Regions from separate parts of the Pseudoalteromonas sp. UCD-33C genome, predicted to be linked through region 1. Evidence: riboswitches for the same ligand, from Rfam matches in the RefSeq annotation. Region 1 holds a riboswitch; the other holds the start of a gene.
What was found. A riboswitch is a leader RNA that binds a small molecule or an ion and turns the genes downstream of it on or off. The one in region 1 is predicted to bind lysine.

Region 1 (5,641 bases):
AGGCCCAGTGTTGAGCACGCGCTCGCTATCGATGCCTTGAGCAAGTACTTGCTCAAGTTCACCTTTACTTGCAACATCAAAGTTAAACCCTGCGCTGTCTAAACATTGAATAATGCGAGACAGTGGGTTGGCCTTTACGGCATACCAAAGTTTCACATCGGTTTGCGCAGTCAGTTGATTTAAATGTGCAGTTAATTTATCTAAATCATAGATAAAAAATGGCGTATCAAGATGTGTTGAAACTTGTTCAACCGCTTGCTTGATGGGCGTGCTCAAAAAGCTCATTAACGTAAAACCTCTTCTAACAGTAATGATGCATCACTTTGTTCATCACGGTATTTCACGATCAATGCACAAGACATGCTTAGACCTTGCTCGCGAGCCCATGCATTTGAAGCAGGGCGAGAGCCTGGGATCACAATCGCGTTTTCTGGGATGGCTTCACCTTTGTCTAGCTGGCGTTCGTTAACGCAATCGTAGACAGGAATAGTTGCCGATAAGCGAACACCTGGCGCAAGTACAGCACCTTTTTTCACAACCACACCTTCAACAATAACGCAGCCTGCGCCGATGAATGCGTCGTCTTCAATAACCACAGGGCTAGCACCAATTGGCTCTAGTACACCACCTAATTGTACTGCAGCACTTAGGTGAACATTTTTACCCACTTGTGCGCATGAACCCACTAATGCGTGGCTATCGACCATCGTGCCTTCGTCGATGAACGCGCCAATATTCACATATGCTGGTGGCATGATAATCGTGCCTTTGGCAACGTGTGCGCCACGGCGAACACTGCTACCACCTGGTACCATACGCACGCCAGCATCTGCTGCAAACCCTTGTGGTGCTAAGTTGTGCTTATCAACAAAACCACCTGGGAACTCAGTATTAGTGCCGTTTTTAAAGGCTTCTAAAATGCCTTGTTTAACTTCAACATTGGCGTGCCAGTTGCCGTTCTCGTCTTGTGTTGCTGCGCGAACTGCGCCTGATTCTAAGTTGTTTAATAATTCTAACCAGCTCATGATAAAACCTGTTTTTAGTTCCAAGATAAAATTGTGTTGTTTGCGTGGGTGATGCTGTCTGTTTGCTCAAGCTCTAAATGCGTAAGCGGCGGACGTAAATGCGGGGTATTTATTTTACCTTGCAGGTGCATCAGTACTTTTACGGGAATTGGATTTGCCACAGCGAATAAACTTTGGATTGCTTGCGACCAATCGGTGAATAGATTTGGGTATTGACCACTTAAACTACGTTTAACAAACTCATGGGTTTGACTCGGCCAAGCATTCGCGGCAACCGAAACTAAGCCTTTTGCACCAGCTTGAGCAAAATATGGCATAAGTGCATCGTCACCACTAAATATGGCCAGTGTTGGTGATGCCGTTCTAAAGCCTTCAAATTTGCTAATGTCGCCACTGGCTTCTTTTAAGGCCCAAAGATTTTTGTGCTCAGCAAGGTTTTTGATCACCTGTGGTGAAATCTCAACTGCACTGCGTCCTGGTACGTTATACAACATACAAGGGTGGTTACTTGCTTCTAGTAGGCTTTCAAACCAATGTGTTTGGCCAACAACCCCAGGTTTTGCATACAGAGGTGAACCTAACAGGTAGCCATGAATAGGTAGTTGGTTGCAGTATTCAACCCAAGCAATTTGTTGCTTAAGGTTCATGCCACCCACAGCAACCATGAGTGGGACACTTGGTGCTAATTGGCAAACATGCTCAACAATGGCTTGTTGCTCTTTGAGTGAAAGCGCCAGTCCTTCACCAGTACTGCCAAGCAATAAAATGCCGTTATTTGCATCTTGCTGCTCAGTAACCAGTTGTTCAAGGGCCGTGTAATCGACCTCGCCAGATTCAGAAAATGGCGTGACAAGCGCTGTCCATAGTGGATAGTCGTTTAAATCAAAATTGTTGATCATCTCTCACGAACTTATAAGGTATTCGAAGAGTTTATGCGGGAACATTTGAATGGAGCCGCATGTCGTCGTTCGAACAAGGTATAATTCGAAGAGCGAATGGGCTTAAAATAATAAAGACGCGACGGCCTTATTATACTAAGACCAGAAGCTCTCCACCAAACTAATCAATAGCGCTTTGCTATTGTTGGTGACAGTCGCTGGGATTCAGCCCAGTCGCCCGAAATAAGCACCTCACAAACGGTGTTACTTCTCGGCGTTAATTCCCCTCACGTATGATCAACAGAGTCTGTGCTCTTCCCATACGCTACCTGAATAACGCACCTCTTCCAGCCCTTTATGCTCGCTTTAAAGGTTAAAGCCAACATAGTTAAATAGGGTATTGGCGGCGATTAAAGCATTTTAGCCATCTAGGTGTCAAGGCGAAGGATTTGTTTTTTAGTGACCGATTTTGCAACATGGTTACGTATAAGCGTGTTTTTACGTACACTTAGCGTTAACCAAATAAATTGGAAAAATGATGGAAAAATTTAACGATATTTATCAGCGAGCCGTATCTCGAAAAGGCAGCGAAGAAATGCTGCATGCATTGTTATCAAACCCGCTCGATGATACTGATATTGCCAAAATGCATGACGATTTATGGTTAGAAGAGTTTACGCGTAAAGTCTTTCAAAGCGGTTTTTATTGGTCTGTTATCAATAATAAATGGGCTGGTTTTCGTGATGTGTTTTGGGATTTCAGCGTAGAAAAGTTGTTGATGATGCCGCCAGATATGCTTGAGCAAAAAGCCAGTGATGAGCGAATTGTTCGTAATTTTAAAAAAGTACAAACGATCCCTGAAAATGCGTACATGATCCACGAAGTTGCCGAGAAACATGGCAGTTTTAGCCAATTTATTGCAGATTGGCCAACTGACAATATTATTGGTTTGTGGGCCTATCTTAAAAAGCATGGTGCGCGTCTAGGGGGAAATACTGGCCCGTACGCTTTGCGAGCGCTTGGTAAAGATACTTTTTTGCTTTCTCGCGATGTAGAAGCCTACTTGCGTGCCCATGAGTTGATTGATGGCGGCTTACAAACTAAGAAATCGTTACAAGCAGCACAAGATTTTTTCAATGAATTACAACAGCAAAGCGGTTACAGCTTGCAGGCTCTAAGCCAACTAGTGGCCTATGGTGTAGGCGATAATCGTGTAGGTGTAGCAACACGTTAAGGACAGTTATGGAACTGCAAACCCGATACACAGATATTAGTGAACTGCTTGCTATTAAAGATATGCCGAGTGCCGTTGCTAAGCCACAATTACTGCTATTTAATGACAAGTTAGCTGATAATTTTGAAATTAAACACGACAGCGAATATTTAGCTAAATTACTATCTGGTTCAACAATAGATAAAGATGTTGCACCGGTTGCACTTGGTTACTCAGGTCATCAATTTGGTCATTTTTCACCGCGTCTTGGTGATGGTAGAGCGCATTTGCTTGGTGCTATTGCAGATAACAATGGCACATTGTGGGACTTACAGCTAAAAGGCGCAGGAGCAACTGTATTCTCTCGTGGTGGTGATGGTCGCTGTGCTATTGGTCCGGCTGTACGTGAGTACATCATGAGTGAGGCACTTCATGCGCTTGGTATCGCGACTACGCGTTGTTTAGCAGTGGTTACTACTGGTGAAACAGTGTATCGCCAGCCACCTCGCCCGGGTGCAGTTGTCACTCGTTTAGCTAAAAGCCATATTCGTGTTGGCTCATTTCAATACTTAGCTACACAAGGTGATATAGAAGGGTTAGAAAAGCTAGTCGACTACGCAATAAATTGCCACTTTCCTGACATTAGCAGTACGGGTGAGCAGCGTTATATTGAATTTTTAACCGCCGTGCTAGATAAGCAAATTGAGCTCGTTATCAGCTGGATGCGAATTGGCTTTATACATGGCGTGATGAATACCGATAATACCTTGATTAGCGGTGAAACCATTGATTATGGTCCTTGCGCGATGATGAATCAGTTTGACTTAGACACGGTGTTTAGTTCGATTGACCATCAAGGGCGCTATGCATTTGGTAATCAGCCGAATATTGCCAATTGGAATATTGCGCGTTTAGCTGAAAGCTTAATCCCTTTATTTGCTGATCAAGATGCTGCCGTTGAGCAACTCTCACCGGTTGTGAATGGTTTTGCTGCTAAATTTAATGATGCATTTAATATTATGTGGCAGCAGAAATTAGGCTTAGCTGGTCAGCAAGAAGGCGATCATGCTTTAGTTTCAGAGTTACTGGGGTTAATGAAGCAACACCAACTTGATTACACCAATACTTTTAATGCACTTACTGAATCTTTAGTGAAAGACTTTGTTATAGATTCTAATTTAAAAGAATGGGTTTCAAAATGGAGGCTCAGAACATCAGCTGAAAGTTACAGCACAATGCGAGCTGTTAATCCTGCAGTCATTCCCCGTAATCATAATATTGAAATGATCTTGGCTGAGTATGAAAAGGCAGGATCTAGTTCATCAATCAATGAGTTTTTAAAAGTTATTCAAAAACCATATGAGTATGAGGAAGAATTTGCGGCATGGTATCAACCTCCGAAGGAAGGTGATTGTAATTACCAAACTTTTTGTGGTACTTAAGGGTTAATCTTTATGGTTGATAACAATTGTAAATGCTCATTTTTTTAAATCTGAGTGTTCGTTGATTGAGCAAGTTAGCTGCCAGTGTTATGATTTATATCAATAAAATAGCACTAAAGTTTTGCTTTTTAACGAAAATTTACAAATAAAGTTGCTTTCAACTTGTTGATTTAAAAATAACCAATATAATAATGTAATTGGGAATGGACTTTTATCGGTTTTGAAGTCAGTAGATTAGGCTGAATCGACTTTCACCTAATCATAACAAAGCGATCTAAAGGCATTGTTACGCAAAGTTATTTAGATAACCTATTATTTGGGTAATTGACTGAAATTACTCGGCAAGATTTTTGTTCTGTACCGAGTTCGTTAAGTTTTGATTAACTATTAGTCGACTACTCTGTTTAAACTGATTGAGCTGGTTTGACTTAGCTACAATTTTAATTGTGAAAATGGGAAGGAAACAATGAAATTAAAATCACTTACTATTGCTTTAGCACTTGCTGCAACTAGTGCTTCAAGCTTCGCTGCCGAAAAGCAAGGTTTCTACATCGGCGCATTTGGCGACTACTATGATAATTCTTGGGAAAATGTCCGCGACTACACTCCAGGTGGCCTTGATGTTGATGACTCTACAGGTTGGGGTTTAGAGCTAGGTTACCGTTTTAGTGATTACTGGAGCGCTCGTTTAGAATACGCTGACATGGACTTCGATTGGAAAGCTGATCTAAATGACGGTACTTCTGTTAGCGGTACTGAAAGTGGCAAACGTTACGGTATTGACGCTTTATATCACTTAGGTGGTGGTCCATTCTACGGTATTTTCGGCCTTAAAAATCTTGATGCGGTTGACGAAGATCTAATGTTCGCAAACGTAGGTGCTGGTTACCAACACTACTTCACAGATAACTTCGCGTTTAACGCTGAAACATCTTTATACCAAGGTCTTGACCGTGGTTACACAGATGTTGGCGCTAAATTAGGCCTAAGCTATATCTTTGGTGCGCAAAGCTCAGCTTCTGAGCCAGTTGAACCTGCTCCAACAGTTGTTCCTGTTGCGGTTGAGCCAGTTGATAGCGATGG
Region 2 (5,641 bases), on a different contig from region 1:
GACAGTAAGCTCAAATTACATACAAAACGCAGAGAACCTGTGTGGGCCTGTTTATCACATTCAAATGGTTTAATTGGCGCAGCCCTTAACCCCGAACAGCAGCGATTTGGTTTTGATATTGAACAAAGCAGTAAGCCTCGCCCTTTTATCAAACTCGCAAAGCATTTTTATCATCAAGATGAAGTTGACTTAATTAGCCGTTTTGACGCTCCCGATGAACAGGCACAGTGCTTTTTTAGAATTTGGACATTAAAAGAGTCGCTTGCCAAAGCAAGTGCTCAGCCAATTGCGAAACTACTTGCTCCTAATGTATTTGAAGAATTGAGCAAACATAATTTCAGCGCGAGTAGTAACTCTGTTGAAGGCTTTGATATAAGTGTTGTGGCACAAAAAAGCACTGACTGGCAGTGCTCTTTTATTAATTTTAACGACTTACGCCGCGACTTGGCTTTCTAATAGTCGGCTGTGAATAGCCTGCACGACTTCATCTGACTCACTTTGCTCAACTAAGAAGCACAGGTTATGTTTACTTGCACCGTGGCAAATTAAACGAATATTAAAATCACTCAATACCTGCATTAAGTTCATTTCTTGCTGACGTAATTGAATTTCAGAACCAATTAAAGCCACCAGCGTTAAGTTATTCTCAACCGACACATGACAAAACTCAGAAAGCTTATCTAAACAAGCTTGATCAAGCTCTGGGCGTGATGCATTTGGTGCGTTATCTAAAGTGATTGCAACACTGATCTCGGAGGTAGTAACCAAATCAACCGAAATATTAAACTCACTTAAAATGGTGAAAACACGGGCTAAGAAACCACTCGCTAGGAGCATTTCAGGGCTTTTAACCGTTAACAGAATTTGGTTTTTACGCTGTGTTACGGCACGAATACCTGGTTGCTGAGATTTTTCTTTTTCAATCCATGTACCACCTAACTGCGGTTCACGGCTTGAACCAACAAACACACTAATATGGCTACGGCTTGCAGGTAAAATGGTTGCCGGGTGCAGTACTTTTGCACCAAACGTTGCCATTTCTGCCGCTTCATCAAAGCTTAAGCGTGCAATTGGGCTTGCTTTAGCGCATAAACGCGGATCAGTACTGAAAATACCCACAACATCGGTCCAAATATGCACGCTTTTTGCGTTAATTGCTTCAGCGAGTAATGCAGCACTGTAATCTGAACCACCACGGCCTAAAGTGGTCGTTTGATTGTGCTCATTGCTACCAATAAAACCTTGAGTTACCACAACATGGTCATCAAGTAGCGGCACTAAATGCTCTTTTGCAGCCGCAGCGGTTGCTGCAACATTTGGGGTAGCTTTAGCAAATTGGCTATCTGTTTTTAGCACTTTACGTACATCAAAACGCACCGCATCAAGACCTTGACCGCGTAATACTTGAGTAAATAAATACGATGACAAACGCTCGCCAAAGCTCAGTAGTTCATCTTGATCTGCTACTGACTTAGCCCCGTCTGATGCTAGCTTTTGAAAAGCCTTAAGCGTTTCATTAAAGCCATGTGCTAAATCAGCATCCAGTGACAGCTCTGCCAAAATTGCTTCTTGAATGGCGACAACGCCAGTAATATGCTCAACACGCTCAGCCGCGCTCAAATCAGCTTTACACAATGCAACTAAATGGTTTGTCACGCCTGCACTGGCACTCACAGCAACAATACGTACTTGATTATCAGCACAAATGATTTCTGCGCAGCGGCTCATAGCATCAAAGTTAGCTACACTGGTGCCACCAAATTTTGCAACAACGTAATCTGATTTTGTGTTGGCGGCTAATTGGGTATTCATGTCGTCTCCTTTTGTGGAAAACTATCCACAGTAATTCAAGAAGAACTCGGCAAGGGGGTGCTTTGAAAATAAAGAGTAGTCCATGCCAGAAGCTCTCCACCTAGTTTGGTGACAGTTTTGAGGATTCAGCCCCATAAACCGAAAAATAACCGTGACGTCCGGTTAATTTTCTCGGCGAGTACTTCCCTCATTAATGGTCATCGGCGTTCGTCACCTCACATTAATTACCTAAGTATCGCACCTCTTCTGAATGTTAAGTTAACACCTGGTTAAAATAACAAAGCCTGCTGTTAAAAGCAGGCTTCGAAAGTTAACGTTTAGACGTCTAGCTGTCAAGTTGTTTTATGAAATTAAACTGCCCGCTAAGTGCGAACCGTAATAACCAACGGTATAAGCAATTAATAAATAAACCGACATTTTAAGATAGCTCATAAAGGTCAGTGCCTTAACCTTACTCATGGCAATAATACCTGCCGCAGAGCCGATTATAAGCATTGAGCCACCTACCCCAGTTGCGTAAGTAAACGACAGCCATTGCTGAGGGCTCATCACAATATCAGCTTTTAAAAGTGCTGCAGTTAGAGGTACGTTATCTACCGCCGCTGATAATAGCCCCATCAAGTAGTTGGCATATTCCGGTGCCATCAACTCATATAAGTGAGTAAATTTAGCAAGCATGCCAACTTCTTTTAATGCGCCAACCAGCAATAACACACCAACGAAGAACAATAAGGTGTCGTATTCAATTTCACGAATATAATCGATAATTTTTTTGTTTACGTCTTTTTTGCGCATTAAGAATTGCGCAACCAAAAACATCAGAGATAAACCAAATAAAAAGGTTAATAACGGCGGCACACTATAAAGCACACTCAAAGTTAACGTAGCAATAATCGTCGAGAAGAAGATAACCGCAATGGTAATATCTGTCTTTTCGATACGACGGGCTGCTTGTTTTTCAAACACAACATTACCCGACATACCCACCGACAACATCGCCGCGAGCAGTGCAACACTTGTCAGTGCAGGGGCAATTAATAATAGTAGATTAGCAATAGTGACTTTTTCGTCTAAGAAAATCATCAGGGTTGTAACATCACCCGTAATCAACGACACCCCACCCGAATTAACACTAAATACAATTAAGGTCGCATATTTTATTAATTTTTTAGGATCTAACTTAAGTGACATCACCACCGCAAGCGAGATTAAAGTGGCAGTTATGTTGTCTGAAATAGATGAAAATAAAAACGCAAAACCACCAATCAGAAACATCAGCTTTCGTTCACTGATTTGATTTGGCATAATTTTATGAACAATATTCTGGATAAAACCTTTAGAGTTTAAATACGCTACAAAGGTCATCGCAGCCATTAAGAACAGCCACAAAGTCGCGATTTCTAATATGTTGTGATCCAGTTGATGTTGTATGGTTTCTGGGCTTTGCCCATGAATTGGAGAGATAAATAAGATAATCCAGCATAAAGTGCCAAAAAAAAGCGTCGTTTTGGCCTTGTTTACATGGATAATATCCTCTATAACGATAAGCAAAAATGCCACCGCTATCAGGGTTAGGATAAGTGGGGTTACCATGGTGTTTGAACAACCTTTATAATAATGTAAAAATTGTAAGTCGAGTGTTTCGGCGCGGATTCTAGCAGCATAGAAAGCATAAAACTATTCTCAATTACATAATTTAATACTAATCGCTAACACCAAAGTCTGAATTTACTGGAGCCTTATGATCCCAGCTAAAAAGTTATTAAATACCCTTACTGAACATTGGGGGGTGTTAGAACTGCTATTTAAACGTTTTAAGATGGCTGATTTCAGCTTGAAAGACGTACAAAATGCGATAAAACAAAAACAACCTTCATGGTCAAATGAACGCATTTATAAAGAGACAAATCGTTTATTGAATCAAGATATTATCATTCCACTGGCAAAATCATCGCAGTTAGAAATCAACCGCGCGATCGCCGATTTTGCGACTTTCTTGCTACAAGAAGAACACTTAGGTCTTGCCCAAGAGATTAGCGTGCTCGTTGATGATTTAGCTCGCCTTGGTAATCGCCTTGCTAAAGCCGGTGAAATTGAAGATTACGACGAGCTTCGCCGCTTCAGCCGTATTATGGATGATCGGGTACGAAAAATAATGAAATTGTTTGCCCACAATGAAAACGCAATTTTAAATATTGTTGAGCAAGCGAAAGCTGATAACGCGGTGCAATCACTGCAAAAACGCTATCAGGCTGTAATTGAAGCGTTCGATGAATACATCGAGCCTATGCTTGAAATGGTTGATATTCGTGGTGACTTCCATGCTTGCTTTAATACCATCGAAGCACAAATTAGCGCGCAAATAGAGCAAATTGACCGCCTTGGTAAGTCATATCAAGACAAGCGCATGCTTGAACAATTACGTACCCGTATTTTAGAAATGCATTTAGTTGGTCGTGAAAGTTTACGTAAAAGCGCCGATATGTTGATGCCGCTGCGTGAAGAGTTACGCCGCAACAACCTAATTACTCGCCAAGCGGCTAAAGTGCTTGGTTTAGTGCGTAAAAATGGCGTCGATAACATGTTAAGTGCAGTACAGCCTAACTTTGTCTCAGACGCGCAACGCTTTTCACTTGGTCAGCAACGTCATATCGTGGCCTATATGGCAGGCTTAGTTGACTTTGAGCACGATGAATATCAGCTTCCTGAACATGATGATGTGCCCGCCTATCAAAGCCCGCATATTCCTGATTACAACGACGTTAAAACACAATTTAGAAAACGCTTTAAAAAAGCCAGCAAAAAAGCTCAGCCGCTGCTTAGTTTCTTAGATGAAAGCTACCCAAACTTAGAAGCTGACGAAATGCTGTTCTTGTATCAAAAATTGATTAGCGATGGCGACCTTCAAATCAGCCAAAGCCAAGAGAAAGTAAAAATAAAAATTGCCCAGCAACACTTCTCTCTTTACCCATTTAACTCATCGATTGCTGACGATAAAAAAGCAACAGAGCAATAACCATGACAGATATTAATTTAGATGATTTAACGCATCTGCAAGCTATTAATAAAAAGCTCACATCAGGCTACCACATTAGCGAACAAGACACGCTGATGTGGCAAGAGCTTGACCAACACATTGATGCTTATCGCGCGTTATTTAACGCCCTTGGCCATGACCTACAACATGATAGCCGTGGCTTTTACTATTTTGGCAGCGACGAAAGCACCCCAAACATGGGTAAAATTTCGCGTGCCATCGCACTGACTATCTACATCTTAATTGAGCACTATGCCAATACAGGTAAAGATCCAATGCGTGCTTTGTTTGACGAAGTAAACGACCTTGAACTGATGCAAACCTTAGTGCAAATCAACAAGCACCTGTTTGATCAATTAGAAATCTTCTCAGGCTCAGATTTACGCAAAGACGTTTATCTACGTATGGTACGTTTAGGTCTTGCTCGCGAAGTAGAAAACGGCTTTATGCTGCAAGCACCTATTTATCGTTATATCGATGCATTAATGGAAGTAAACGAAGAAACCTACCTAGGAGATGACGACTAATGCAAAGCCAAAGCCTATACGGACTCAGCAAACTTGCGCTTTTAAATACCGCAGGCTATGCAAAATGCGTGATCCCACTGGATAAAAGTAGCTCTATTTGTGCACCGAATAATACCGGTAAAAGCTCGGTAATTAATGCCCTGCAATTTCCACTGATTAATGATTTGCGCTTAACAGAATGGGATGGCCACGATTTAGACGAAACCCGAAAATTCTACTTTTCGTCAGATCAATCCTATATTTTACTCGAAGCTGACCTGCCTAA

Region 2: linked by a shared signal. The riboswitch ahead of lysC (lysine-sensitive aspartokinase 3) and the one ahead of dapA (4-hydroxy-tetrahydrodipicolinate synthase) in region 1 are both predicted to bind lysine.

Annotation. Positions count from the first base shown of each region.
Region 1 covers NZ_LJTB01000010.1:34,312-39,952, forward strand. The annotation lists gene AOG26_RS16210 (PLP-dependent decarboxylase) at 1-285, opposite strand, end outside; gene AOG26_RS16215 (2,3,4,5-tetrahydropyridine-2,6-dicarboxylate N-succinyltransferase) at 285-1,025, opposite strand; gene dapA (4-hydroxy-tetrahydrodipicolinate synthase) at 1,040-1,924, opposite strand; lysine riboswitch at 2,062-2,258, opposite strand; gene AOG26_RS16225 (DNA-3-methyladenine glycosylase I) at 2,442-3,137, shown strand; gene AOG26_RS16230 (protein adenylyltransferase SelO) at 3,146-4,558, shown strand; gene AOG26_RS16235 (OmpA family protein) at 5,025-5,641, shown strand, end outside.
Region 2 covers NZ_LJTB01000002.1:642,277-647,917, forward strand. The annotation lists gene AOG26_RS06125 (4'-phosphopantetheinyl transferase family protein) at 1-456, shown strand, start outside; gene lysC (lysine-sensitive aspartokinase 3) at 433-1,812, opposite strand; lysine riboswitch at 1,894-2,066, opposite strand; gene nhaD (sodium:proton antiporter NhaD) at 2,155-3,405, opposite strand; gene AOG26_RS06140 (hypothetical protein) at 3,554-4,828, shown strand; gene AOG26_RS06145 (condensin complex protein MksE) at 4,831-5,376, shown strand; gene AOG26_RS06150 (hypothetical protein) at 5,376-5,641, shown strand, end outside.